Regions from separate parts of the Paraclostridium sp. genome, predicted to be linked through region 2. Evidence: riboswitches for the same ligand, from Rfam matches in the RefSeq annotation. Region 2 holds a riboswitch; each other region holds the start of a gene.
What was found. A riboswitch is a leader RNA that binds a small molecule or an ion and turns the genes downstream of it on or off. The one in region 2 is predicted to bind cyclic di-GMP.
Positions count from the first base shown of each region.

Region 1 (10,136 bases), on a different contig from region 2:
AAGTAGCTAATATATCTCTAGCTAAAGATGCACAATCTTGGTGTTCATCTTCACATATTTCTTTCATCAATCTACTTACGCTATTTAATATATCTATAGCTGGGTAATGATTTTTATGTGCAAGATCTCTTGATAAAACTATATGTCCATCTAATATACCTCTTACCGTATCAGCTATAGGTTCATTAAAATCATCTCCATCTACCAATACTGTGTAAAATGCTGTTATTGATCCTTTTTCTGACATCCCACTTCTTTCCATAAGTTTAGGAAGTATTGCAAACACAGATGGAGTATATCCTTTTTGTGCTGGTGGTTCACCTATGGCAAGCCCAACTTCTCTTTGAGCCATTGCAAATCTGGTCACTGAGTCCATCATAAGTATTACTTTTTTACCTTGATCTCTGAAGTACTCGGCAATAGCAGTAGCAGTTAATGCTCCTTTTAATCTAAGTAGTGGTGATTTATCTGATGTTGCACAAACTACTACAGACTTTTTCATACCCTCTTCACCTAAATCTCTTTCAATAAAATCTAGGACTTCTCTTCCTCTTTCCCCTATAAGTGCAATAACATTCACATCTGCTTTAGCTGTTCTTGCTATCATACCTAAAGTAGTACTTTTTCCTACTCCACTTCCTGCAAATATACCTATCCTTTGTCCTTCTCCACAAGTTAAAAATCCATCAATAGCTCTTATTCCCGTTGGCATAATATTTTTTATTCTTGGTCTTTTCATAGGATCTGGCGGTTCGTTTGAAAGACTATATCTTTCCCCACCTATAACTTCCATATCATCGATTGGATTTCCTATACCATCTAATACCTTGCCTAAAAGATCATCACTACATTTAACACTCAGTGGAATTCCTCTAGCCACAACTCTACATCCAGGTGCTACACCTGCAAGTTCACCTAATGGCATAAGTATTACATTCTTATCTTTAAAACCTACAACCTCACAATTTATAGCTTCATCTGCATAGTTGTATACAATACATAACTCTCCAACAAAAGCTTTTATACCTTCAACTTCTACTGTCAATCCAATTATCTTAGTAACTTTTCCTTCAGCTATTACACCTTTTATATCTAAAACCTTGTGTTTTAATCTTTCAAAATCTAAATCTATCATAATAGCTCCTCTTTTACTTTTTCTAAGACACAATCAATACCTATAATTAATCTACCTTTATTAGTTTCAATTATTGCATTGCCTTGATCTATAGAATCATCTGGTAATATAAATACTTCACCTTTTATAGATTGTTCTTCTTTTAAAGAAGTAACTTCTTCATTTAAACTTTCTATATATATTGAGTTTGTTCTAATAACAAAATTTTCTTTTATTTCATATTCACTAATTGCAGATTCTATTATTTTGTTCATCGAATCTATTTCATTAAATTTTTCTTTAAGCACTTTCTCAGCTATTGTTATGCTTAAATCTATTATCTGTTTTTTATTATCTTTTAAATAATTAGCTACTTTATTTTTGGCATCTATCAAAATATGATTAGCTTGATTTGTTATTTCTTCTGATTCTAATTTAGCTTTTTCAATATTTTCTTCATAAGCTTCTTTGTAACCATCTTCATATCCATTTTTAAGACCTTGTGTATGGCCCTCTTCATAAGCTTCTTTTTTTATGTCTTTTGCACTTTCTGAAGCTTGTTGTATAATACTTTCACTTTTTAACTCTGCTTCTTTTACAATTTCTTCATACTCTTTTTTAGCTTGTTCTATTTGTAATTCTAATTCTTCTCTTGTATTTTCTAGCTCTATTTTTATTGATTCATCTATTTTATTATTATGTGCTATGTTTAATTTATCTGTAGCGATAGTTTTTAAAGGCTTTACACCTTTAAAAACTACTCCTTCAGATTTCAAAATATTATTATGTTTAAATGAATTCATCTTCTGAACCTCTAGATAATGTTATTTCTCCAGCGTCTTCAAGTCTTCTAACAACATTTACAACAGATTGTTGAGCTTCTTCCACTTGAGATATTTTTACCTTTCCTAATAATTCGATTTCTTCTCTTAAAGCTTGTGATGCTCTTTGAGATTGGTTTCTAAATATAGAGTTTGAAACCTCTCCTGATGCACCTTTAAGAGCAAATGCAAGGTCTTTAACATTAACTTCTTTAAGAATTCTTTGTATCGCCATATTATCAAGTCTAATAATGTCGTCAAATATGAACATATTAGATTTTATTTCTTCAGCTAATTCTTCATTCTTCTCTTCAATGAATTTTATGATGCTTTTTTCTGTTTTTCTATCAACATTACTTAATATCTCAACTAAGTTATTAACACCACCATAGCTTTCCATATCTAATTTACCTAAGCTATTTAATTTTTGTTCTATAGCTTTATCTATAGCTTTTATAACAGCTGGAGGTACATTAGATGTCAACCCTATCTTTAGAGAAATTTCAAGTTTTAACTCATCTGATAACTCAGATAAAACAACTGCAGCTTTATCAGGCTGAATATGAGATAAAAGTATCGCTATAGCTTGAGGACTTTCTCCTTGAATACAAGATAGTATTTGTTCTGGCTCTGCTTTTCTAGCTGATATAAATAATTTCGTATAAGCATCATATTTTATACCTTCTAAAAGCTTATTGGCTCTTTGACTTCCTAAAGCTCCATTAAGTAGAGACTTAGCACAATCTATACCACCTTCTATAACAAACTCTTTACCTTTATTCAATTCTATAAATTCTTGTAAAACTTCTCTTCTTTCTCTAGGTCTAACCATATTTGTATTAGCTATCTCAACACCTATTTTTTGTATTTTTCTATCAGATAAATTTTTTATCACACTAGAAGCAACATCTGGCCCTAAAGTCATTAATAAAATAGCTGCTTTTCTTGCACCTGTAACTCTTCTAAACTTAGGTATATCACCTAAGTCAAACGCATTACCTTTAACACCTTCATTTTGCAAATAACATCACCCTTTACTCATTTAACCAACTATTAACTAGGTCTGTAACTTGATCTGGATTATCAGCTGCGAATTTCTTAACTTCATCTTCTAAGCTTATGCTTTCTTCATCCTCTTCTTCGTCACTGTTTAATCTATTTTGTTCTATTTCTTCTAGTCTTTTGTTGATTAATTCTACTTCGTCTTCTTCTCCAACATAATCTAAATCTACAGATTTATCTTTCTTCTTTTTAAGAAGCATATGTATTAGTGCAGCTATTAATAAAATCACTGCTAACACAAATATTACTGCAACAACTATTAATATAGTCGACATTGATTTATCCTTACTTATAGCATCTTTTATAACGCCAAATGTAGAAGTATCTTTTTTCTCTGAGTCAAATCCCATAGCAACTACTTTTACATTGTCGCCTCTTTTATCATCTATTCCTATAGCATTTCCTACCATAGCTTGTACATTTCTTATAACATCATCAGTTAATTGTCCATTTATAGCTACAGATGCTGTTAATTTATTTATTTCACCTTTTGACTTTATAGTCTTTGTTTCTGTCTTTCCTGTTTGATACTCGATATTTTCTTCAGTATTTTCATTTTGTCCCGCTCCACTTTCGTTAACGTTACTCATGTTGTTATCTACTGCTCCACCTGTATTTTGCTTTTCAGTAGACTTACTGTTTGATTTTGATTCTTTAGTTATTACTTTGTTTGGATCAATTACAATCTCAGTTTTTTCACTTGTATCAAAGTTTAAATCTGTATTTACAGTTGCCCTAACATTTCCTGGTCCAAATATAGGTTCTAAAAGTCCTGTTATTGATTGTTCAAGTTGTCTACTTAAATCTTTCTCTGCTTTCATAGCTTCATCTACATCATTTAAGTTAGACGTATTTATATTTCCATCTTCATCTATTAGTCCTTCTGATAATAATTTCATATTTTGATCTATTACTTCTACATTTTGTTTTGGTACATTATCTGTACTCGCACAAACTAAAGACATTATAGATCTTACTTGAGATGGTTGTAGATTTTCTCCTGGTTTTAAACTCAAATAAACTGCCGCTTTACCTGGTACACTTTCATTTGCAAAAACTGATTCTTCACCTTCAGTTATATGAACTCTGGCACTCTCCACTTGCGGAAAAACTTTAATTGTTTTTTCAATTTCGCCTTGAAGCATTCTTTGTTTTTTTATTTGAAATTCTTCATCTGTCATACCAAATGATGAACCTTCATCCATTATTTCAAATCCCTTAGATCCATTAGATACACTATTTGATAATTCCATTCTTAATTTATCTACATCTTCTTTAGGAACTAATATAGAATTTCCTTCTATTTTTGTTTCAATTTTTTTAGATTCTAATTCTTTAGTTACTGCAGTAGCATCACTAGGATCTAACCCTGAAAAAAGCACACCATATTTATTTTGTTTTGCATAATTTATCCCAAATATTATTGCCAGCACTAAAGATATAACTGCAACTATCACTGCTATTTTTTTCTTTTTAGATAAGGCCTCAAATTGTTCTTTTTTAACTATCACAAAATCTTTCGTTTTTTGTGGCAATTCCTTTATATTCATCTAAAATTCTCCTTGCTATGAAGTTATAATTGAACTCTATTTAGCTCTTGATAAGCTTCATACACCTTATTTCTAACCTCAACCATTAACTGCATCGATAATTGAGATTCTTGTGCTGCCATCATAACATCATGCATGGCAACATTATCTCCTTTTATAAGGCCTTCAATTTTGTTATTTGCATCCACTTGCTTATCATTAACTTTATGTAATGCATTTTCTATTATATTTGAAAAACTACTTTCACTTTCGCTACTTTTAGTAGTTTTCATAAGTGCATTATTAGTTGTTGATATATTGTTTACTGCATTTATAGCGCCTACTCCACTCATAATATACTCCTTTATCTACCTATTTCTAAAGCCTTAGAAATCATATTTTTTTGTGCATTTAATGTATCTACATTAGATTCATATGATCTAGATGCTGTCATTAAATCAGTCATTTCTACTAATATATCTACGTTTGGATATTCTACGTATCCTTCTTTATCCGCATCTGGATGATTAGGCTCATATAATTTTCTAAGAGGTGATTTATCTTCTTCTATAGATTTAGTTTTTACACCTAACATGCCTAATTTTTCATCGTAATTTTCTTCAAATACAGCAACTTTACGTCTATATGCTCCACCATCTTTAGTTCTTGTTGTTTTCATATTGGCTACGTTAGATGATACTACATCCATTCTTAACCTCTCTGCAGATAAAGCACTTGCACTGATTCTCATTCCTCCAAAAACACTCATCTACTTACCTCCCCGTTATAACATTTCTGGTCATGCCCAATTTTATATTAGTTAAAGTTATAAGTGCGTTATATTCAAGAGTAGTAGCAGCTTGATTGACCTTTTCATTTTCTAAATCAATATTGTTTCCATCTTCTCTCATAGAACTCACTTCATCTGTTTTAACTTCTATTTTTGGTTTTTTATTTATAGAATCATCTAATGTTTCTTCAAACGTTACATACTTTCTTTTGTAATTAGGGGTATTAATATTTGCAATATTGTTAGCAATAACTCTGCCTCTAAGCTCTGTTGCATCTAATCCCGCCTTGATTAAACCATAAATTTCCATTATTACCTCCAATTTTTTTATTAAAACAAAAAAAACTACTCTTAAAGAGTAGTTCAATCACTTTTATAATATATCAATACTTACTATTATGTTACAAAATCAAAATAAAATTATATAAATATACCCACTTATTCCTTGGTTTATATTATATGTTTTTCATCCTAAATTATAATACACATATTAGCAATGATAACAAAAAGTTTATTAACTCTTCGGCAGCTGGCTGGCATAGTTTATGTAACATAAACCTTAACCCCTATAGTTTTGCGTCACTAAGTTTCCCTAGTTTTGCCCTTAAGTATTGTTTTTCGACTTATATATTTATAATATAACATTATTCGTTTTTATTCAAGCATTCACTTTAAATTCTAATTTTTTCAACAAATGGAAATATTCTCATTTATATAAAAAAACTTATAATTTGTCGTTTTATATGTATTTTTTAGCCAAATATATACATACTATCAAATTATACACTTAAATATTGATTTATTAAATTAGTTATTTTAACAGATCCAATTTCACCAATATGATCTAAATCAATAAAATCACATTCTTCAAATATGCCTTCTTTTGTAAAATCGATTAATTTTATTTTAAATTTTTCTTCAATCTCATTTAATATCTTGTAAAATTCACATTCATATTCTTTATTTAAAAACTCGCTATAGTATTTAGTATTTGGAAATACAACTATAATTGGTTCTATATTCTTTTCTTTTAAAAAATTTATAAATTGATTAAATATACATTTATATTCTTCTTTTGTCTGTGAGTAACTAGATAATTTATTATGTTGATTAGCTCGCTCTTTACCTAGCCTATATTTTTCTAATTCGCTAATATCACTTAATTTTGTACCTCTGAGTATACTATTCATTTCTCTTTTAAAATTAATGTTAAAATATCCATTGTTATCTCTGTATATTAAATCTTTAAAGTAATAATCTAGATTTTCTAAGTTAAATGTATATTCTAGAACTTTATCATTTAATACCTTTTCAATATTTAATAACTCTATACAATCTACAACTTCTAAGTTATGTTTATCTTTTAATATTGGATAGTATGTATTTTTAATTAAATTTACAGAATAATCACTCTTTGACTTTGACAAATCATGATTCACTAAATAGTACCCTCCACCTATAATACATCTCTTTATAGATTTATTATTATCTATAGCTAATTTTGCTAATTTATATGAATAGTATAAATCTTGGCTAGATAAAGCTAAACTTATACTCTTTGATACTAATAAGTTTGTATTAATTCCCGTTAGTGGATATGAATTCCCTACTACTATAGTTTCTATATCTTTATCTTTAGATTTTTCTAAAGACTTCAATAAATAATTATAATCATAATTGCTATAATATATTTTATTACTAATATCAAACATATAGTTCATTGTTTTATCATAGTATACAACATCATTAAAGTACAATTTAAAGTCTAAGTCTAAATCACATACTTGGCTTTCTTCACTATAAATAAGTATATTTATTTGTGAGTTATCATGTTGTTTATATAGGTTTTTATATTCATCTATATTTTCTATATATACAATTTTATGATTAATTGATGTTTTTAATATGTTATATTTATCTACTCCATAAAAAAACAAATTAATATTGTCATATTTTTGCATGTAAGTATCAAATTTATTTAAGTATATATTAAGTTCATCTTTTATTATTGCTTGACAACAATCTTCGTCTCCAAAATTTTCAATTATATTTACTAACTTATCGGCTAAGTCAATAAATGGTTTAATATTTGAATAATATTCATTATTATATTGCATAAAATCAGCTAATATATTTATTATGTCTATCAATTCTGATTCACTAATATTTTTTTTTGATAGTAAATTGCTTATAGCTTCTATTATTTCTTTATTTTTTAAATGCTCATTTAAATTATATTTATTATTAGTTTCTCTATAGTTTCCCATTGTTTTATTCCTTCTTAATTTATAAATTCCAGTTCAAAATAGTTTTAAATGTTACTGTTAAATCCTGTTCAAAAGATTTATTTAAATCATCTATACACTTAATATCAATAACCTTTGAAATTAGTTTTTGAAGTTGATTTTGACATTCTAAATTTTGTTCTAGGAACTTTACAGTTTCTATAAAATCATTTTTCCCACTCCTACTGTTTCCAATAAGTGTCAAACCTTTTTCTAAAACCATCCTTGTATTCATTTCAATTAACTTTTCTGATACACCTAGTAAAATTATGCTGCCTTCCGGATTTATATAATCTATTATCTGATTTATGGCAAAATTACTTCCTATACCTCCAACAGCTTCAAATCCATGATCTATTGATAAATCACTTGGAATTTCATCTATTTGATATACTTCATCCACAAATGAAAAAAAACTTAATTTTTCATCATTTTTGCCAAAAACTAATATTTTTGAATCAGGATACTTAGTTTTTAATATTAAAGATATAATAAATCCTAAATTACCATCTCCCCATACTCCAAGAATGTCTTTTTTGATATTAGATTTTTTTTCAAATCGACCTATAGCATGCATAGCTACACTAATAAGTTCTATAAATGATGCAATATCAGCATCTATATTTTCATACCTTACAACTCTATCCCTATCCATAAATACATAGTCTTGAGTAAATCCATCATATCCACTAGATCTAAACTTACTAGACGTTAAATAATTTTCACTAATTACCTCATCCTTCTCAACTGGAGTATTAGGAATCATAATAACTTTATCACCAGGTTTAAATTCGTTATTTTTATCATATACAACCCTCCCTACAGCTTCGTGAATAAGTGCCATAGGTAATTTATTTTTTATCACATCTCTTCCTCTACTACCTGTATAATATCTTTGATCTGCTGCACATATTGACAACTTTTCTGGTCTAATTACCAAATCTTTTCCATCAAGTTCCTTTTCTTCAAAATCAACTACAATCTGACCAGGAGAAATAAGTTTGTATACTCTGTTTATCATATAATTTCTCCACTTAACATTGCATTCGCTACCTTTAAATCGTATTGAGTCGTTATCTTTATATTAGATACATCTCCCATAACTAATTTCACCGTTTGATTTTTTACGACAAATATTTTAGATGCATCTGTTAAAATATTTTTTTCATCTTTACTGAGCCCTTTATAAAGTTGTTGTAGTTTTTGTATATTAAAACTTTGAGGAGTCTGTCCTTGATACATCTCACTTCTTACAGGTATGTTACTAATATTTTGCCCATCTACTGACTCAACTATTGTATCAGTAGCCGGTATAACTGTGTCAGTAGCTCCATATTTAATAGCCATTTCAATATTTTCTTCTATTATCCTATGTGTTAAAAAAGGTCTTACTGCATCATGAGTTATAACTATATCATCACTATTTAATCCAAATTCACTTGCTATATATTCAATCCCATTCATTATAGATTCATTTCTGTCTTTTCCGCCTTCACAGATAAGTATTTTATGTCTATTTGATTTTAATATATATTTATTCACTATATCTTTAGTGTGAGCAATCCACTCTTTAGGTGTTATAACTATTATTTTATCTATTTTATTATTTAGTAAAAACCTATCTATTGTGTGAATTATAATAGGTTTTTTTCCTATATTTAAAAATTGTTTAGGCATTTCCGTTTTACCCATTCTTGTTCCTTTTCCACCAGCTAAAATTTCTGCATAAATCATTGTCTATTCTCCCTAGAAAGTTGTTCATTTATATGATCCCAAACTCTTAATGAAGCATCGCTATCCTTATATTTATAAAATGTATCTCTTAAATCTTCTCTTTTTTGTTTAAAATAATCAGGTTCATTTAAACTTTTCATTATTTCATATTGTAAATCTCCTTGATTTAATACTTTAGGTCCTGCCGTCCAAAAATCATAAGGCTCTAAAAGTATACCCTTTTCTTTTCTATATTGTTCAATATCTGTAGGAATAAATATAGTTGGCTTATTCATAAATAAAAAATCACCATATATGCTAGAATAATCTGTGATTAAAAGATCTGCACAATTTAAAATTTCATATAAATCCAAGTCATTTTCATCTAGATTTTTATTTGATATGAATATTAAATTATTTAATTTTCTTTCTTCATTTTTATTCGTAACAGTTCTCTCTTCTGCATGATGAACTTTAGCTATACATACCATGTTATTTTCTTCTAAAAACTCATCAAACTTTTGATAATCAAAGTCTTTTATTTTTATAACATCATTAAGTTCTTTTGACCCACTTGCTAGGCCTGTGTTTTCATGAACATGGAAGGTTGGCATATTAAATACAACTTTTTTATCCCCTATACTTTTACCTAAAAGTTTTTCTAAATTTTTCTTTCCATCAGTTAATAAAAGAGTATCCGTTCTTGGATTACCTGTAATCTCATATTTATCCTCAGGAATAGCTGCCATAGAACTAAGTGTCAGCATATTCATATTAGATGTAATACATACTTTATCTATATTTTTATATTCCTCAGGTGTA
Region 1 covers NZ_JBOFKN010000177.1:3,606-13,741, reverse strand. The annotation lists gene fliI (flagellar protein export ATPase FliI) at 1-1,135, opposite strand, end outside; gene ACRCYC_RS13945 (FliH/SctL family protein) at 1,132-1,917, opposite strand; gene fliG (flagellar motor switch protein FliG) at 1,904-2,956, opposite strand; gene fliF (flagellar basal-body MS-ring/collar protein FliF) at 2,970-4,547, opposite strand; gene fliE (flagellar hook-basal body complex protein FliE) at 4,571-4,879, opposite strand; gene flgC (flagellar basal body rod protein FlgC) at 4,891-5,295, opposite strand; gene ACRCYC_RS13920 (flagellar basal body protein) at 5,300-5,626, opposite strand; cyclic di-GMP riboswitch class I at 5,838-5,929, opposite strand; gene ACRCYC_RS13915 (hypothetical protein) at 6,096-7,583, opposite strand; gene ACRCYC_RS13910 (alcohol dehydrogenase catalytic domain-containing protein) at 7,603-8,622, opposite strand; gene ACRCYC_RS13905 (IspD/TarI family cytidylyltransferase) at 8,619-9,335, opposite strand; gene ACRCYC_RS13900 (CDP-glycerol glycerophosphotransferase family protein) at 9,332-10,136, opposite strand, start outside.
Region 1: another riboswitch for cyclic di-GMP. It lies ahead of ACRCYC_RS13920 (flagellar basal body protein); the one in region 2 lies ahead of ACRCYC_RS06905 (SpaA isopeptide-forming pilin-related protein).

Region 2 (10,136 bases):
TTTTTTAGAAGAAAGATAGGTAGTTGTATAACTTAAGAATAGTAATACTAATCAACATAAATATATATAACATCTGTAGGAGGTAAAAATGATTAAATGGGAAATAAGAAAATTACTTAAAAATAAATCAATATTAATTTCAGGTATAATATTAATATTACTATGTGTGATGATGAGTTTTTTAAAGCCAAGTTTAGAAACTGAAAATTCATATATTGATGATAAAGGTAATTATATTACAGATACAAGAGAAGGTAGCATTATAGCTAATGAAAAGTTAAAGGAAAAAGTATCAGAGTTAAAAATGGTAGAGCCTATAAATGAAAAAAATGATGTACTTACAAAAAAAATTGGGCATATGGCACAAGAAAAACTCAAATCAGATAGTGGGAATAAATATAAAAATATAAGTTTTTATAAAGTTTTTAATTATAGACTAGGGAATGCTTTTGCAGGATTTGTAATACTAGGCATAATTATATATATATTTTCAAATATATACACAGATGAAAAATTATCAAATGTAGATTCTATAGTTTTATCTAGTAAGAATAAATATAAAGTATTACTTTCAAAGCTTAATTTATCTATAATAATACCAGTGTTAATATATTTTATTTATATAGTAGTAATAGGAATCATAACAATTATACAATATGGAAGCCCTGTAAACGGTGGATTACAAGCATATAGAATTATTGATGTAGTTACTATATTAAAACCTATGACTATAAACTTATATACTATGATAAATATATATACTATGATGACTATATTTGTTAGCATTGGCGTATTTGCAAGTTTCTTTTCTTTTATAACTAAAAATTCAGTTGAATCTATAGTAGGCATAACTGTATTTTTAATAATAGGAAAGTTAATAAGTTTAATTAGATTTCTGCCAACAGAATTTGTAAGTGTAATTAAATATTCGAATTATATAGACATACTTATGAATCCACAGATGGTTATAGGAAATTATTTAGGAACTGTAAATATATTTGGGCAAAGTATAGGTATAATAAGTTTAGGGTATGCTAATTTGATTGCAATATTGATATTTGGGATAGTCTTAAATATATATATATTTAGAAGAATTTTAAGTAAATAAAATCAAAAATGGATTATAGCTATATGTTTATAAAAATAGCTATAATCCATTTTTGATTAATTTGTAAACAAACTCTATTTTGGATAAAATAGAGTTTATAAATACCGATAATATATATAGAAAATAACATAGGTAATTTTAGATTATTAAAATGCTACGGTGGAGGTTTATATGGAAAGTATAATAAAAGAAAAAAATATACTATTAGTAGATGATGAAGTTGATATATTGAAATTATTAAGTACAGTTCTTAAAAAAGAAGGGTTTAAAAATATATATACATCAGAAACTGGAAATGAAGCAATTGAAATATTTAAAAAAGAAAATATTGATATAGTTGTATTAGATATAATGCTACCAGATAAAGAGGGTTATGATGTATTTAAAGAGATAAGACAAATATCACAAGTGCCGGTATTATTTCTATCAGCAAAAACAGAAGAAATGGATAGGGTGTTAGGTTTAGCATTAGGAGCTGATGATTATATAACTAAACCATTTAGTCCTAAGGAAGTCGCCCTTAGAATTAAACTTAACTTAAAGAAAAATTTAATTTTAAACTCTATAAAAGGTGAGTCGAAAAAAGAAAAATTAATATTTGGACCTTTTGAGATAGATGAAGAAAGTGTAGAAGTAAAAAAGAATGGAGAGCCTATAGTACTTAAAGCAAAAGAATTTAAAATGCTTTTATATATGGCGAAACATATGGAACAAATCATAAGTAAAGAAAGGTTTTGTGATGAAGTTTGGGGAGATGATTTTATAGGATATGATAATACTATAATGGTACATATAAGAAGATTAAGAGAAAAAATAGAAGATAATCCATCAAAGCCTAAATACATAAAAAATATAAAAGGGCTAGGATACAAATTAACATTAAAGGAAGATTAATATGAATTGGAAAATAACTTTTAAATATGTATTAAGTATTATATGTGTAGTTATGATAGTTACGGTCCTAAATATAGTTGGAATAATAGGAATAATAATTTCAAATAATTATAAGGCTCCAGAACGAACAGAGGATAACTTTACTAGAAATTTCAGTAAATATATATCTCAACAAGGCAATAATATATTTGTAAATAAAAATGGGTTAAGTATATTAAATAAAAATGAGAGATGGATACAGATTTTAGATGAAAATTCAAATGAGGTATATAGATATAATGCACCAGCTAAATTGAATAAAAAACATACTCCAATAGAACTTATAAATGGATATAAGTATGGAGGTGGATTTGATAATGCGGGATCAGATAATGTATTAGTATCTAGTAAAAATATACATGGGAAGGAATACACATATATAATCGGATTTCCAATAAATCAATTACAAAAATATATGATAGCATATAATCCAGTTAACTTTATTACTACAATAAGCAAAATAGTATGGTTTATATTGTTTATAGATTTAATAATAGCATTAATAGTTGGATATATATTTAGTAAAAGATTAACTAAACCGATGAAAAATATAATTACAGGGGTGGAAAATTTAGAGGAAGGAAAATATGAAATTTTTTATAAGGAAAAAGGGTTATATCAAAGTGTATATAGAAAGTTAAATAAGTTATCGGATACATTGAAAAGCAATGAAATTGAAAGAAAAAAATTAGATAAATTAAAACAAGAATGGATAGCAAATATATCTCATGATATAAAAACTCCATTGTCGTCTATAAAAGGATATGCTGAGATTTTAAGTGATGAAGAATACGATATAGATATGGAAGAAGCTAAAGAGTATGGGATTATAATAAATGATAAATCAGAGTATATAAAAGAATTAGTAGATGATTTAAATTTAACTATGAAGTTAAAAAGTAGTGATAACGTACTAAACAAAAGTGAAGAAAACATAGTTAGGATAGTTAAAGACTGTATAATACAAATACTTAATGATCCTAAATATTCAAGTAGTCACATTGAGTTTATAACAAATAAAGATGTTATAAAAAAACAAGTTGACAGCATGCTTTTTAAGAGGGTTATAAACAATCTTGTGTATAATGCTCTTATACATAATGATAGGAATATTAATATTGCGGTAAGTATAAACTATGAAAATGAAGAAAAAGTAATTATAAGTATAAAAGATGATGGAAAAGGAATTAAAAAACCTGATTTAGATAGGATATTTGATAGATATTATAGAGGAACAAATACTGGAGAAGTACATAAAGGATCTGGGCTTGGAATGGCTATAGCAAAGGACATTATAACAGCACATGATTTTAATGTAGATATAAATAGCGAAGTTGGAAAAGGAACTGAAGTAAGAATATTTATAAATTAACAAAGGATAGGCCTTTTTATACAAGACCTATCCTTTATATTAACTTAAAGTATTAGCATTTACATCCACATCTACAACAACATCTACAGCATCCACATCTAGGACATATTTTAAAGAATAAAACGCATCTTCCACATTTTTTACAGCGACAACATAAAAATGATCTACTGTTCACAATAATCCTCCTTTACTATTAGAGTAAAGAATATATATTCTTTGTATCAATATATTGGATTTTGTTTAAAATGTGACTTATTATAAAGTAATTTACAAAAAATAATAAAATGATGTCAAAAAAAGATTTAATTCATATATTAAATTGTGGATATAAATATCCATATATAAAAACTATGGAGTTGATTGTATGTGCTGCAACAAAAAGATTAAGTGTCATAATTCTTGTAATTGCAATAAATGTAATAGTTGTAACAAAAACTGTGAGTGGAGAGAATTTCCAACATGCAACCATAAAAATGAAAGAGATATAATCAATTTTTTAGGTGAATTTGTATTAGATTTATTAGAAGATTTAGATTTACCATGTGGACATCCAGGATTAAAAGCAAGTTTGAGAAAACTAGCTGATGGAGGTAGACTACCATGTGGACATCCGAGTTTAGAAGAGTTAATATTAATAGCTATATTAGAAGATAACAAGAGCTTGTGCAAGACTTGTCATAAAATATGTTGTAAATAATTAATGAAATTAAATGGAACTAACTCATATTATGAGATTAGTTCCATTTTTAATTATAAAATATGATAAATAACGAAAATTTTATGATTATATATTTTATTTTTTTATATTAAAAAAGTATGAACAAATACAATGCTATTGTCGTAATATATATGGAAGTTAAAAAATTTGAGCTATAATGGAGGTTTTGGTATGCAAATAAATTGTGCAAATAATAGAGATCAAAAGAAAGTTATAATATATCCGCCAAATGTAAATGATTATATAAATGATTATATAGAAAAATATTTTCCAAATTATCCAGGAAATAATAAACCAGAAAAGCCAGAAGAGGATAAATTAAAAGTTAAGATAAAATCAGTAGTAGAAGATGAATTTGTAGTAGTTGGAGAAGATGAATATTTATACGCAACAGGTAAGAAGTCTAACGAAAATGGAATTTTCAAATTAGTAATGATAAATGAAAATGAAATTAAACTTAGATTAGTTGGAGGAGATTTTATAAGGGTAGATAATAAAGATTTTTTAATTGCAGATACTGATAAAAAAGGTGCTACGAAATTTAAGTTGTACAAGTTAGATAACAAATCATATGCATTAAAAGCTCCAAATGGATATTATGTTAGAGTAAGAGAAAAAGATAAAAAACTTGTTGCTAAAGCTGAAAATGCTGGTAATAGAACTATATTTAAATTTAAGACTGTAGAATAATAAATATAAAAAGCGAATCTGATAAATAGATTTGCTTTTTATATTTTAAAGTTAGTGGATTAAATTATCTCTTATTGTGTATTAACAGTAAATATGCAGCTCCGGCTAAATTAGGAGATATTGGTTGGAAGCATTTGATTTTACCGATTAGTATATCATTTTCATGAACAAAACCATTAATATCAACTCTTCCAATAGATTCAGACTTATAAGAATATATATAGCCTGATTCATCTACTTTGCCTATGACATTATCTTTATTATCATAAACCAGATTTGCACAAACTCTACCAACGGGACAATTATGGTATATGTGATTATGTACAATATTATCAAAATCTAATCTAGCTACAGGTCTATTATTATAAGGAAAACTTATCATTTCAAACATTTGGATACTCTCCTTTTAAATTTAAAAAATTATTTATCTAAAGAATTAGATTATAATTAATTTTATTATATGAACTTATTATTTATGACTAAAATAGAAAGAGATGTTAAGCAAAACTGCTAACATCTCTTTCTATTTACACAAAATCATAAGTATAATACCAAGTAACATTACTCAATTCAACATCGAATAAATTATATTCTTTATCTAAAAATGGAAGCAATACTTTCTTTGATTTAAAAACACCTAGGTTGCCTGCTATATCTATATTTCTAAATGTTTTGCTTGCAAATGGTATGCCTCTAGAGTCTCTAATTTCAAGATAAAAATCGAATAATCTAGATAAAGGAACCAATTTTAAATTTACTATGTATCCATCTACATATAATACATTTTGATTCTCTTTTATATTATTAATTATTAAATTTATAGCATTATCCTGTAAGGCAAACTCTTTACAGTAATATAATTCAGTTGTTTTTTCTGAATCTCGGTTATACACATGATTATAAAGGCTATTATATAAATTGAAACTCATTAACTTAGAATTTAAAATAAATTGAAACGAATCTTTTGTAGTTTTATCGGATAAATTAGACATATTACTCATATACTCATTAAATATTTGATATTCTAATTTCATAGCATTTTTCAAATCGGATTTTAAATTATAGTTTATTTTGTAAGAGTTTTCTAAATTTAAGATTGTATAATAAGATTTATTATCATAGATATTTTTAAATATGGGATAAGGAATGTCAATATTATTTTTTATAATATTAATACTAGTCATATACTCACGAAACAAGTTTGGTGGTAATTTAAATGTATCTATATTTTTTATTAAGTATTCTATAAAATCTGATTTACTAGAAATAAATAACACCTCCTTAATAGATTCACTACATTGTATGTTGAAGAAAGTATATTAGTTCTTATTTATGCTATAATAAATAACTATATAAAATTTAGTTAAATAAGGTGGTAGTAATGACTAATAAATTTGAAAAATTCAACTTAGATAAATCTATAGTAAAAGCATTATACAACATGGGATATGAGTGTCCATCAAAGGTGCAAAATGAAGTGATTCCTAAACTTATAAATAGTAAGAATGTAGTAGTTAAATCAAGGACTGGAAGTGGTAAAACTGCTAGCTTTGGGATACCTATATGTGAAAATATAAATATTAATGATAATACTTTACAGGCATTAGTAGTTGTACCAACTAGAGAGTTAGCACTTCAAGTTAAAGATGAAATATCTAATATAGGTAGACTGAAAAAAATTAGATGTAGTGCTATATTTGGAAAACAACCTATAAAAGAACAGATAAATTCATTAAAACAAAGGGTACATGTAGTGGTAGCAACTCCAGGCAGAATAATAGATCATATAACTAGAGGAACTATTAATTTAGACAATATAAGCTATTTTATTATAGATGAAGCTGATAAAATGCTTAATAAAGGATTTGTAGATGATATGGAATTTATATTTAGTAAATTGCCTAAGTATACCAATATAGGTTTGTTTTCAGCAACGATAGAAAAAGATATAGAGTATATATACAATAAATACATTGAGAATCCTAATATTATACAAATTGAAAGTGATGATATAAATAATAAAAAACAAATAGAAGAAAAAATACTATATACAAGTGATATTGACAAGTATAATGATTTGAAAAACTTGATATATGTTAATAACCCTAAAACAACTATAATATTTTTAAATACTAAAGATGGTGTAATTAAACTATACAATAAAATGAAAAAAGATAAATTATTAGTAGCAGAACTTCATGGAGATATGTCACAAGATAAGCGAATATTTGTAATAAAGGATTTTAAAGAAGGAAAATATAACATATTAGTTAGTACTGATGTTGCAAGTCGCGGAATACACATAGATGATGTATCATTGGTTATAAACTATGATGTCCCCCATGATAAAGAAAATTATGTACATAGAATAGGTAGAACTGGCAGACAAGATAAATATGGAAAGGCTATAACTTTGGCTACGTATAAAGATGAAAAGTATATAAATGAAATTAAAGAATATATAGGTTATGGGATAGAGTATTTAGAAAATTTAAATAGTGTTGATGTAAACAAAGGTAAAGTTAAATTTGAAGAAGCGTCTAAAAAAGCTTTGAAAAATAGAAAAATAAAGCAAAAAGAAACTAAAATTCATAGTGAAGTAACTAGAATATATTTAAATGCAGGTAAAAGGAAGAAAATCAGAGTTATAGATATTGTTGGAACTTTGAGTAATATTGAGGGTATAAATCATGATGATATAGGTGTTATAGAAGTATGTGATTTATGTTCGTATGTAGATTTATTAAATCATAAAGGTGAAATGTTTTTAAAAAAATATAAAGATATAAATATAAAGAAAAAGCTAGTTAAGGTAAGAAAGGATAATACGAAATAAATTATAAAATGCAGAAATTTAATATATAGTTGAAAAAAATATCGAAATTTGGTAAAATTATATAAATAAACTTAATAAAAATTAGAAACGAAGAAGTATATTCTGTATTTGGGCATCTGGAATATATGGAGTTAGTGATGCAACCGGCTATATTTACAAACTTGTGGATATAGCTTTTTTTATTTTAAAAATACAATTAAATACATAGGAACGAAGAAGTATATTCTGTATTTGGGCATCTGGAATATATGGAGTTAGTGATGCAACCGACTATATTTACAAACTTGTGGATATAGTCTTTTTTATTTTAAAAATAACTTAATAAAATTAGAAGCGAAGAAGTATATTCTGTATTTGGGCATCTGGGATATATGGAGCTAGTGATGCAACCGGCTATATTTACAAATATGTGGATATAGCTTTTTTTATTAAAAAAAAGAGGTGATTGTTTGAAGAACAAAGGGAAAAAACTAATATTAAGTTTAGTAGTTGTATTTAACATGATTTTAAATCTTATTTCACCGGGAATAATGGTATATGCCCAAGATGTATCTAATAGCGATGCAGTGGAAATAACAAGTGCAACTTTTGATGATTATACGGTGAGAGAAGGTATGATTAAAACTTTAAGAGTTGATTATAAGATTATAGATCCAAGTAAAATTAATCCTGGAGATAGTATTACAATAACATTACCTAAAATATTTAGGGATGTTAATCCAATAAGTCCGGATAAACATTTTTCAAGTCAAAATTATGATCCAAATACTGGAGTTCTAACATTAACTTTTAATGATAATATAAAGAGTGCGTTAGCTGGATATTTAAGTGTTACAATGGTTGGTAATGAAAATGTTCAAGATGGGGAATATCCTATAGTTATAGCTGTTAATGGTAAAACTGAAACTGTTACATTAACAGGTGAAGGTAGAGGTGAGGCTGGTGAAAGTGGATCCAGTCCAATTATGTATAAAGGTACATATTTACCATTAGATTCTAAGCAGGAAGGACTTATAACTGATGTAAATGAGCCTGTTAAATATTATGTAGAAATAAATCGTGATCAAAAAGAACAAGTAGGAAATGCGCATTTTGAAGATCAAATTCCTAATGGAATGATACTAGATAAAAATAGTATAACTATAATTAAGCATGATTATCAAAGTAATACAGATATAGATGTAACTAATGAACTTTTAAATTCTGGGAAACTTTTAGCTGAAAATGATTCTCTAAAAATAAATCTTGGGAATTTGTATTATGATAGTTACTCTATTAATTATAAAACTATAATACTACCAAATCCACCAAAAGATATTCGATATGTAAATAAGGCTAAACTTATATATGATGGGAAACAGAATAACTCTAATTCTACTGTTAAATTATCGGCAGGTGCAGGAGCTATAAATGTTTATAAAACTGTAAATAAAACAAAAGTAAGTAACGATGATAAAGATCAAAATATAGAGTATAAAATATTATTTGATTCAGCAGGTCAATTTTTTAAAAATACAATGAATGTAGAAGATAAGTTAGACTCTAGATTAACAGATGTTAAAATAAGTCAAACAGGTCAGTTTACAGTTTCATATGATGATAAAACAAAACAACTAAGTGTAGTTAATGATAAGGCGGATATAAATCCTGGAGATGATGCGGCAATTACTATACAAGCTAGTATGAAAGATGTTGGAGCTGGAGAAACAGTTGCAAATACAGCATATGTAAATGGAAATCCAACAGAAGAAGTTACAACTAAAAAGAGTCCAAAGGTTGAGATAATAAAAGTTGAAAAAGGTGATAAGGCTCAAAAAATGCTGGCAGATGCAGTTTATACAGTTACTGATTCAAATGGGAAAGTTATTAAAGATATTACTACTTCATCAACTAGTCCTATAACCTTAGAATTGCCGTATGGAAGTTACAAATTAGTTGAAAAAACAGCTCCTAAAGGATATCAGATCAATAAGGTACCAATAACATTTGAAGTAGCAGATAATAGTAAAATAGTTAAAGTTGTAGCAGAGGATGAGAAAACAGAAACAACAGGAAAAATTATTATAAATAAAACTAATGAGTCTGGATCAGTTTTATCAGGGGCAACATTTAACTTAGTACAAGATGGGAAGATAGTAGATACACAAACTACAAATTCTAAAGGAGTAGTAACTTTTGATAATATTAAACAAGGTAGTTATCAAATAGTAGAGGTAAAAGCTCCTGAAGGGTATAATTTAGCACCAAGACAAGTTGTAAAAGTAGAACCAGATAAAACTATGAACATAAACATAGTGGACACTAAAATAAAAGGAAAAATAGAAATAACAAAAACAGATTCAAAAGATAGTAAAAAAGTATTATCAAATACAGAATTTACGATATTTGATAGTAATAAAAAAGAAGTAGCAAAAGGTGTAACAGATAAAGATGGTAAAGTAGAATTTGGAAACTTAGCATACGGAAATTACTATTATCA
Region 2 covers NZ_JBOFKN010000097.1:17,915-28,050, forward strand. The annotation lists gene ACRCYC_RS06860 (ABC transporter permease) at 1-19, shown strand, start outside; gene ACRCYC_RS06865 (hypothetical protein) at 89-1,108, shown strand; gene ACRCYC_RS06870 (response regulator transcription factor) at 1,280-2,002, shown strand; gene ACRCYC_RS06875 (sensor histidine kinase) at 2,004-3,413, shown strand; gene ACRCYC_RS06880 (hypothetical protein) at 3,778-4,110, shown strand; gene ACRCYC_RS06885 (fascin domain-containing protein) at 4,303-4,821, shown strand; gene ACRCYC_RS06890 (hypothetical protein) at 4,886-5,212, opposite strand; gene ACRCYC_RS06895 (hypothetical protein) at 5,349-6,098, opposite strand; gene ACRCYC_RS06900 (DEAD/DEAH box helicase) at 6,203-7,657, shown strand; cyclic di-GMP riboswitch class II at 7,732-7,815, shown strand; cyclic di-GMP riboswitch class II at 7,855-7,938, shown strand; cyclic di-GMP riboswitch class II at 7,978-8,061, shown strand; partial or broken gene ACRCYC_RS06905 (SpaA isopeptide-forming pilin-related protein) at 8,107-10,136, shown strand, end outside.

Region 3 (10,136 bases), on a different contig from region 2:
AGATCATATATAGATTGATTAATAATCAAAAAACTTGAAATGGAGTGGGTTTATGAATTTTAAGGCTATAATCCTGGCAGCAGGAAAAGGAACAAGAATGAAGTCAAGTTTACCAAAAGTAGTACATAAAGTATGTGGGAAAGAAATGGTAAATCATGTTATAAACGTATCTAAAAAATCAGGGGTTAGTGAAATAGTTGCAATATTAGGTCACGGAAGTGAAGTAGTTGAAGGTGTTTTACCAGAAGAAACTAAATTAGCTATGCAGACTGAACAATTAGGAACAGGACATGCTGTTATGATGGCTGATGAACATATAACAGAAAATGACACAATAGTTGTACTATGTGGAGATACTCCTTTAGTAAATGCAGATACATTAGAAAACTTATTTAAATACCATTTAGATAATGGATATCACGCTACTGTTTTAACAACAAAAGTAGAGAACCCAAATGGATATGGAAGAATAATAAGAGACGCTAATGAAGATTTATTAAAAATAGTAGAGCAAAAAGATGCTAATGAAGAAGAAAAATTAGTAAATGAAATAAATTCAGGAATATACTGCTTCAATGGAAAAAGTTTAAAAGAAGCGCTTGCTAACATAAATAATGATAATGCTCAAGGTGAGTACTATTTAACTGATACAATAGAGATAATGAGAACTAATTCATTAAAAGTTGGTGCATATAATGGAGCAACAATAGAAGAACTTATGGGTGTAAACTCAAGAGTTGAGTTAGCTAAAGCAGAAGAAATAATGAGAAAAAAAATAAACACTATGCACATGATAAATGGTGTAACAATAATAGATGTGAATAGCACATATATCGAAGCAGATGTACAAATAGGTAATGATACTATAGTATATCCTGGTGCTATGTTAAAAGGAAATACAGTTATAGGAAGTAACTGTGTTATAGGTATGAATTCATGTATATCAAATTCAATAATAGGTGATGCTACAGATGTGGAAAACTCTACTATAATAGATAGTAAAGTAGGAAGCAACACTACAGTTGGACCATATGCATATTTAAGACCTAAGAGTAATATAGGAAATCATGTTAAAATAGGTGATTTTGTAGAAGTTAAAAATGCAACTATAGAAGATAATTCTAAAGCATCTCATTTATCTTATATAGGAGATGCACATGTAGGTAAGAATGTTAATATAGGGTGTGGAACAGTATTTGTAAACTATGATGGTAAAAACAAATTTAAATCAGTAGTAAAAGATGGAGCTTTTATAGGATCTAACTCAAACTTAGTTGCACCAGTTACAGTAGAAGAAAATGGATATATTGCAACGGGTTCTACAATAACTGATGATGTTCCAGCAGGTGCATTGGCAGTTGCTAGACAGAGACAGGTAATAAAAGAAGGTTGGGTAGAGAAGAAGAATTTAAAAAAATAATTGATAAATTTAACTAGGCTATAACGTGGGTATAGTCCAGACTATACTTGCGTTTAAAATAAAATATTTTCTTTAACAAAATTTTCGGGAGGTAATTATGAATACTAGCGGAAGCGAAATTAAAATACTTGCAGGAAATGCATCAAAAGAATTAGCTCAAAAAGTAGCTGATTATATAGGTGTACCAATGGCTCAATGTGAAGTTGGAACATTTAGCGATGGAGAAATATCTGTAAACATAAGTGAAACAGTAAGAGGATGTGATGTCTTCGTAATACAATCAACTAATAGTCCAGTAAATGATAATTTAATGGAATTATTAATAATGATAGATGCATTAAGAAGAGCATCTGCAGGTAGAGTAACTGCTGTTATACCGTACTATGGATACGCAAGACAAGACAGAAAGGCTAAGGCTAGAGATCCAATTACTGCTAAGTTAGTTGCAAACTTAATAACTGCAGCAGGAGCAGACAGAGTTTTAACAATGGATTTACATGCTGCTCAAATACAAGGATATTTTGATATACCATTAGATCATTTACAAGGCGGAAGAATATTAGCAGATTACTTTAATACTAAGAGTATAGAAGATTTAGTAGTAGTTTCTCCAGACTTAGGAAGTGTTACAAGATCAAGAAAATTTGCTAATGATTTAAATGGAGATGTTCCAATAGCTATAATAGACAAGAGAAGACCAAAAGCTAATGTTTGTGAGGTTATGAACATAATAGGTGAGGTTAAGGATAAAAATGTTATATTATTAGACGATATGATAGATACTGCAGGAACAATAGTTAATGCTGCTAATGCTCTAAAAGAATTTGGAGCTAAAGATGTTTATGCATGTTGTACTCATGGAGTTTTATCAGGTCCAGCTATAGAGAGAATAGAAAATTCAGCTATAAGTGAGTTAATAGTACTTGATACTATCCAACTTCCTGAAGAAAAGAAGATAGAAAAAATAAAAATAAAAACAGTAGCTCCTTTATTTGGAGACGCTATAAAGAAAATATTTGCTAATGAATCAGTAAGTAAATTATTCAACTAAAATGAGCGATAAAAAGAGATCTCTAAAGAGGTCTCTTTTTGTTTGTGTTGTTTGTCTAAAAATGGTAAAATAAAGTCGAAATTTAGAAAAGGAAGTGGCGAAATGAAAAAAGGAGAAAAAGGATTTACATTAATTGAGCTATTGGTAGTAATAGCAATAATAGGTATACTAGCAGTAGTAGCAGTTCCAGCTTTATTTAAAAATATAGAAAAATCTAAAATAGCGGATGTTGAGAGTGAATACAATGCTTATAGGGCAACTGCATTAGGATATTATGCTGAAACAGGAGAGCTAGCATATTATAATACTTATTATGGAAGTAATGATGAATTCAATAAATATATGGAAAATAATAATGCTGACTTTACTAAAGGTACACCTATAGGAGGGTATTATATTTTAGCTCCTAACAGAAATATAAGTAAACCTAATGAAACTGAAAACAATTTGTTATCTAATAGAGAAGCTCAAGTGGTTAATAAAAATGGAGATGTAGAGGGAGAGAGAAAACCATTAAATAAGTTTGGAGATTTATTTTTATTAATATATACAGACACATCTAAAGAATCTAAGGATATAAATATTTCAAAGAATGGGCTAGCTAAATTAGTAAAAGACTTAGGTTATGGAAATGTGTACTATAATAAGTCTGGAGAGGTAGCATTGAAAATAAAATAGTTTAATTTAAAGGGAGGAGAAACATGAAAAAGAATAATGAGGGGTTTACATTAATAGAACTATTAGTAGTAATAGCAATAATAGGAATATTAGCAGTAGTAGCAGTTCCAGCTTTATTTAAGAATATAAATAAAGCTAAAATAGCAGACGTAGAGTCAGATTATAGTGCTATAAGAAGTGCTGTTTTAGCTGAGTATGCAGAAAATGGAAAATTACCATATGAAATATCGAATCAAAGTTTTATAGATAAATATGTTGATAATGGAGCTAAAGGAACGCCATTGGGAGGGTTTTATCATATAGTTCCAGATTATAATGATGAAAATGGTAATCCATATATAAATTTTGGAGCATATAAATATGATTCTAAAAATAATAGTTTTGATTATGTGAAATCAGGTGAATTACAAAATGAATTCAAAGCTATATTAGCTATAAGACCATATGATGAACAAAATAAAGCTGATGGTGGTATCAAGATAAAAAAAGATGAATTTTTAAAGTTAGGGAAAGACTTAGGTTATCAGAATGTTTTCGTATCAAATAAGAACTTTGCAAAAGACAAAGTTGAGATTTATATTGGATTAATTCCAAAATAAATGTGTGAAAATGTTGTAAAAAGTAGATAATATGTTAAAATAAGTATGGACAATTAAAAATATTGTAGAACTTTGAAGAATATTCTGTATTTGGGCACCTGGGATATTTGGAGTTAGTGGTGCAACCGGCTATAATTGGTATGTAATATTATACAATATAGTCTTTTTTTATGCGTAAAAATGGAATTGGAGGGGTATAAATATGAAAAAAAAGAAAAATAACAAAGGATTTACATTAATAGAATTGTTAGTAGTAATAGCAATAATAGGAATATTAGCAGTAGTAGCAGTGCCAGCTTTATTCAAAAACATAGAGAAGGCTAAAGTTGCAGATTTAGAAAGTGATATAAGTGCAATAAGATCAGCATCACTATCTTATTACGGAGATAATGGGGCATACCCAAATGGATCATTAGTAGTTACTAATGGAAAAATAACTACACCACAAGTAGATGGAAAAGATACTGGAGCTAGTAAAATTTCAAGTGAAGTTGAAAATTTAAGCTTCCCATATGAAGGAAAATATGAATTTGAGGGCTCAGCACCCGGACCTTTAGTATTGAAAATAACTCCAGCAGATGGAAAAAGTATAAGTAGTAATGCAATTGCTAAATTACAAAAAGATTTAGGTAATAGTATGGTGAATGCTTCAAGTGGAAGCACAGCACCACTAACTATAACAATAATAAATAATAAAAATTAAATAGAAGGAGATTAAAATATGAAAAAAAATAGTAAAAAGAAAAATAATAAAGGATTTACACTAATAGAATTATTAGTAGTAATAGCGATAATAGGAATACTAGCAGTAGTAGCAGTTCCTGCTTTATTTAAGAATATAGAAAAAGCAAAAATAGCAGATTTAGAGTCTAATATAAGTGCAATAAAATCTGCATCATTATCGTATTACTCTGATAATGGAAATTATCCTACAGATATGACGAAAATATCATCAGAACTTGAGAGCTTATCGGAGCCGTTTAGTTCTCAATATGCATTTACAGGAACAGCTCCAAGTCCATTAGTATTAACTATAACTCCAGCGAATGATAAGCTTAGTCAAAGTGGATATGATAAACTTGTTAAAGATTTAGGAGCAAGTAATTTTGCAACTGATAGTAGCAAAACTTCAATAAAAATAAATATAATAAAAGGGTAATATATTATATATAACCTATTATAATGCGTTTATGTTTTATCATAAACGCATTATTTGTGTAAATTATAAGTGATATAATTAAATAGAGGTGAGAAAAATGTCACAAAAAGTAAGAATAGGTGATAAATTAGTAGAAAAAGGATATATATCAAATGAACAATTAGAAAGAGCATTAAAACTTCAAAGTGGAACTGGTAAAAGAATAGGGGCAATACTTATAGAGCAAGGGCTTATAACTCCAGAACTATTAACTAGTGTATTAACAGAACTTCTTGATATAGAAAATATAGCTTTAACACGTTCAAATATAAACCCTGAAGCTATAAAATTAATACCAGAAAATATATGCAAACGTTATAAAATATTTCCATTTAAAAAAGAAAATAATAAACTATACTTAGCTATGGCAGATCCTCAAGATAGACAAGCAACTCAAGATGCTAAAAGAATATCAGGATTAGATGTAATACCTTATATAGCTACTATGGGGCAAATAAATCAAGCTATAGAATTTTTTTATTCAAATGTAGATTTAGATAAGGCATTAACTGAGTATTCAAAATCAGAAAAAATAAAAGAAGAAATAATGCTAGAAGATGATGTGAATTCAGCTCCAATAGTTAGACTTGTACATAATGTGTTAGAAACCGCAGTAAGAGCAAAAGCCAGTGATATCCATATTGAAAGAGAAGGCGATTTCATGAGGATTAGATTTAGAGTAGATGGAATTTTAAGTGAATATATGAAGATGAATTCTAAACCATACAAAGCAGTTATAAGTCGTGTAAAAATAATGGCAGGCTTAAACATATCTGAAAAAAGACTACCTCAAGATGGAAGAATATTTTTAAATGTAGATAACAAACCTATCGATTATAGGGTATCAACAATGCCTACAAGCAAAGATGAAAAAGTTGTTATGAGGGTGCTAGACAAAAGTACATTTATGGTTAATAAAGAAAAATTAGGACTTAATAATAAAAATATTAAAATATATGATGAATTGCTTGATAATCCATATGGATTAATATTAGTTGTAGGGCCTACTGGAAGTGGAAAAACAACAACCCTTTATTCAATGTTAAATCAATTAAATAGTGTTGAAAAAAATATACTTACAATTGAAGATCCAGTTGAATATGAACTAGACGGAATCAATCAATCACAAATTAACTATAAGGCAGGATTAAATTTTGCAAGTGCTTTAAGAGCTTTTTTACGTCAAGACCCAGATATAATAATGGTTGGAGAAATAAGAGATTCTGATACTGCAGAAATAGGAATAAGAGCAGCTCTTACAGGTCACTTAGTATTAAGTACATTACACTCAAATACAGCTGTAGGAGCAATTTCAAGGCTTGAAGATATGGGTATAGATAGTTTCCTTATAACATCATCTCTTATGGGTGTAGTTTCTCAAAGATTAGTTAGAAAGATATGTGAAAACTGTAAAACTGAGTACAAGGCAGAAATAGGAGAAAAAAAAGCTTTAAATTATCCACTAGATAAGGATTTAATTCTTTATAGAGGTGAAGGTTGTGAAAAATGTAGCAATACAGGGTATAAAGGTAGACTAGGAATTTATGAAATGCTTAGAATAACAAAGCCAATAAAAGATTTGATAAATGAAGGTGCTACGGATGCACAAATACAAGCTAAAGCTGAGGAATTAGGTATGGAGACTATGAAAGAAGATGCTGCTAATAAAGTTATAGATGGAGAAACAACAATAGAAGAAATGTTAAGAGTCACTTTTATAGCTAATTAAAGGAGTGTTTATAAATGAAGGAATTTAAATATGCAGCTATAATGCTAAATGGAAAAAAGATTTCTAGCACAATTATGGCAAAAGATTATATTGAAGCAAAATCTTTGCTAAAGGAAAAAAAACTGATGATTATAGAATTAAAAGAAAAGAAGGTAGTTTCTTTATTTAATTCTAAAAAATCAAAAAAAAAGAAATTAAAAGCTGACCAGATAAGCCATTTTTGTAGGCAATTTGCAATAATAATTTCCTCGGGAATAAATAGTATGGTAGGATTAGAAACTTTAGGTAAAAAAGCTTCAAATAAAACATTATCAGATGAAATAAAACGAATGGTAAGTGACATAAAAATGGGATCTACAATTGCAGCAACTATGATGGATAAACAATCCAAATTTCCTATGTTGTTAGGTGCAATGGTTGCAACAGGAGAAGAAACTGGAACTTTAGAAGAAGTATTGAAAAGTATGTCAACTTTTTATGAGAGAGAATATAGGATAAATCAAAAGATAAAAAATGCATCTATGTACCCAGCGATAGTAGCCATTTCATCATTTGTAATGTTGTTTGTTTTTACTAGTTTTATACTTCCTCAAATGATGGAAACTATAACTGAAACGGGAGCAACTTTGCCCTTGATGACTAAAATAGTAATGTATATAGGTAACTTTATGAAAAATTATTGGTACTTAGTATTGATATTGGGAGTGCTATTATATTATCAATTAAAAGTTTATATAAAAACTCCAGTAGGAAGAGCGCATAAAGATAGATTGGTAAACAAAACACCTCTCTTAGGGAAGGGAATAAATAGTATAGTTTCTATGAGATTTTCAAGAGCTCTATATTTATTTGTATCTTCAGGGTATCCTATGCTGCAAGGATTAGATCATATAAAAGATAGTTTAAATAATGCTATTGCAGAAAAAGCAGTTAACAAAGCAAAAGAAGGTATAGTTAAAGGAGAAACACTATCTGAAAACCTTGAAAAATCAAAGTACTTTGATCCTGTACTTATACAGATGATAGCAATAGGGGAACAAACAGGGGAATTAGAGAGTATAAGTAAACAAATGGCTGAGTTTTATGAGTCAGAAGCAGAAATTTATTTAAATAGAATGGTAGCTATGATAGAGCCTATAATGATAATTATAGTTGGTATAATGGTAGCTATATTAGTAATATCAGTATTCTTACCAATGTTAAGCATATATGATGCTATATAGGAGGAAGTGTTTATGACAGCAAAATTGTATATTTCATATTATGGAGACTATGTGTCTATAGTAGAAGGAACTTATAATAAGAAAAAAGAAAAATTTATAATAAAAGAAAAATTTTTCCTTTCAAATTCAGACATCGACATAGATTATGATGCAGATAAATATGAATTACTTAGACAGGCATTAATGAGAAGTCAATTTAAAAGTAAAAATGTAGTTTTATGTTTTAATACTAAAGATATTATTTTGAAATCAAATAAAATACCGAAAGTTGATAAAAAAGATTTAGAAGGTATTATGAACATAGAAATTTATGAGATGATATCTTTAGACAAAGATAGTCATGTATTTTCATATGAAGTAACAACTGAGGATGAGCAAGACGGTACTAAGTTTATTGAAATGATATTAGCTGCCATTCCTAATAACGAAATTGAAAAAATAATAGAAGTTTTAAAAGAATTTAATTTGAATTTAGAAGTCGTAGATACTATAGCTACTTCTTATTTGCGAGTATTAAAGTTAATAGAATATAAAGATATAATGATTGCTAATGTGGGAGATTATGGAACTGCAATTGATATATATAAAGATGATAAATTATTTATTCACGATAACGTTCCAATTAAATTAACTAGTGAAAATTCGGAATATCAAAGCAGTAACATTGCCACGGAAGTAAATGGACTTATGAATTACTATTCTTCTAGAAACTTTGGAAAGTCAGTTGATAAAATTGTTACCATTGGTAAATATGCATATAACAAAGACTTAGAAAATGCATTTAAAATGGCATTTTCTAGTGAATTAGTAAAAGGAATAGAAAATCTTTTTGATATAGAAGAAAGTGTAAAAGGAAACATAAAAGAAAATGAAATAAGTTTAATTGTAGATGCTTTGGGATGTATGTTACATAATGAAAATAAAAAAGGTTATCCGTATATGAATTTACTTCCTCAAGAACTTAAATCAAAGCAAAGAAAAAAAGAAATTATAAAAAAAGCATATAAAATAGTTCCTTTAATTTTAATTATTTTATCTATTCCATATATGTTTTTTATATATTCTATAGATAGTAAAAAAGAAAAATTAAAAAATTTAAATGATGATATAAAGAGAATTGAAATAAAGAATGAAGAAATAGTAAAAATAAAGAAAGATATAAACGCTAAAAAAGAAGAATTAAAAGTTTATAATATGATACTATCTAAACAGGTTACATGGGGACCTATACTAAATTCTATAAACAGCAATATACCGTATAGGGTAGATATAACAAAGTTAGATGTTAAGTATGATGAAATAACTAATAACAAAAATAATAAAACATCTGATTCTAATAATGAAAAAGAAGATAAAGAACCTATATATGAGCAAATACCAAACATGATAACTATAGAAGGTAATTCAAGTTCCACAAGGAACGTAGGTCAATTTGTATATGAATTAAGCACTTCAAGTTATTTTAAAGATGTTAAGTTGCAAAGCATCAAAAAAAATGAAGATAAAGGTACTTATGAATATGTAATAAAGGCTTATTTGAAAGAAGGTGTTATGTTCAATGGATAAAAAAAATATACTTCATATGGATATAAAGGATTTATTTAAAAGTGACATTAAAGTAAATCCTAAAAATATATTAATTTTAGTAGGTGCATTTTTAGGATTATTTATTTATATGTATTTTATTTTGTATCCTAAATTTAATGAATATATGAAAGTAAACAATAATTTAAATGAAGCTAAATCTAAATTAGAAGCGGATCAATATGAGTTAGATACTAGACCTCAACTAACTGATAAGCTATATACCTTAAATGAAGAAGTAAATACTAAAAGTAAAAAATTATCTTATGATATGCAGGATGGAATGTTTTTAGTAGGACTTTCTAATATGATGAGTAAAAATGGGATAGAGTTAATTAAATATAATGTTGACACATACACAAAGTGTGAAAATTTTTATGCAGTACCAACTATATTGGAAGTAAGAGGAGATTATAGATACATAAGAGAAATGATGTATTACTTAGAAGAACAAAAAAATGTTACTCAAATCCAAAATTTTAATATGGAAACATATATAGAACCTGAAAATATAGTGTTTGATAAAAGTAATGCGTTAAACTCTAGTTTAGGTAATATAAATATGACTACTAATAAAGAGAATAAGGCAAAGGGAAAAGTTACGGCAACTTTTAAATTTGTAATGTATATGTCACAAGAGCCTAATTTAAAACT
Region 3 covers NZ_JBOFKN010000039.1:6,139-16,274, reverse strand. The annotation lists gene glmU (bifunctional UDP-N-acetylglucosamine diphosphorylase/glucosamine-1-phosphate N-acetyltransferase GlmU) at 53-1,420, shown strand; gene ACRCYC_RS03285 (ribose-phosphate diphosphokinase) at 1,518-2,471, shown strand; gene ACRCYC_RS03280 (type IV pilin protein) at 2,574-3,149, shown strand; gene ACRCYC_RS03275 (pilin) at 3,173-3,748, shown strand; cyclic di-GMP riboswitch class II at 3,806-3,888, shown strand; gene ACRCYC_RS03270 (type II secretion system protein) at 3,951-4,451, shown strand; gene ACRCYC_RS03265 (type IV pilin protein) at 4,470-4,907, shown strand; gene ACRCYC_RS03260 (GspE/PulE family protein) at 5,005-6,675, shown strand; gene ACRCYC_RS03255 (type II secretion system F family protein) at 6,690-7,898, shown strand; gene ACRCYC_RS03250 (PilN domain-containing protein) at 7,911-9,464, shown strand; gene pilO (type 4a pilus biogenesis protein PilO) at 9,457-10,136, shown strand, end outside.
Region 3: another riboswitch for cyclic di-GMP. It lies ahead of ACRCYC_RS03270 (type II secretion system protein); the one in region 2 lies ahead of ACRCYC_RS06905 (SpaA isopeptide-forming pilin-related protein).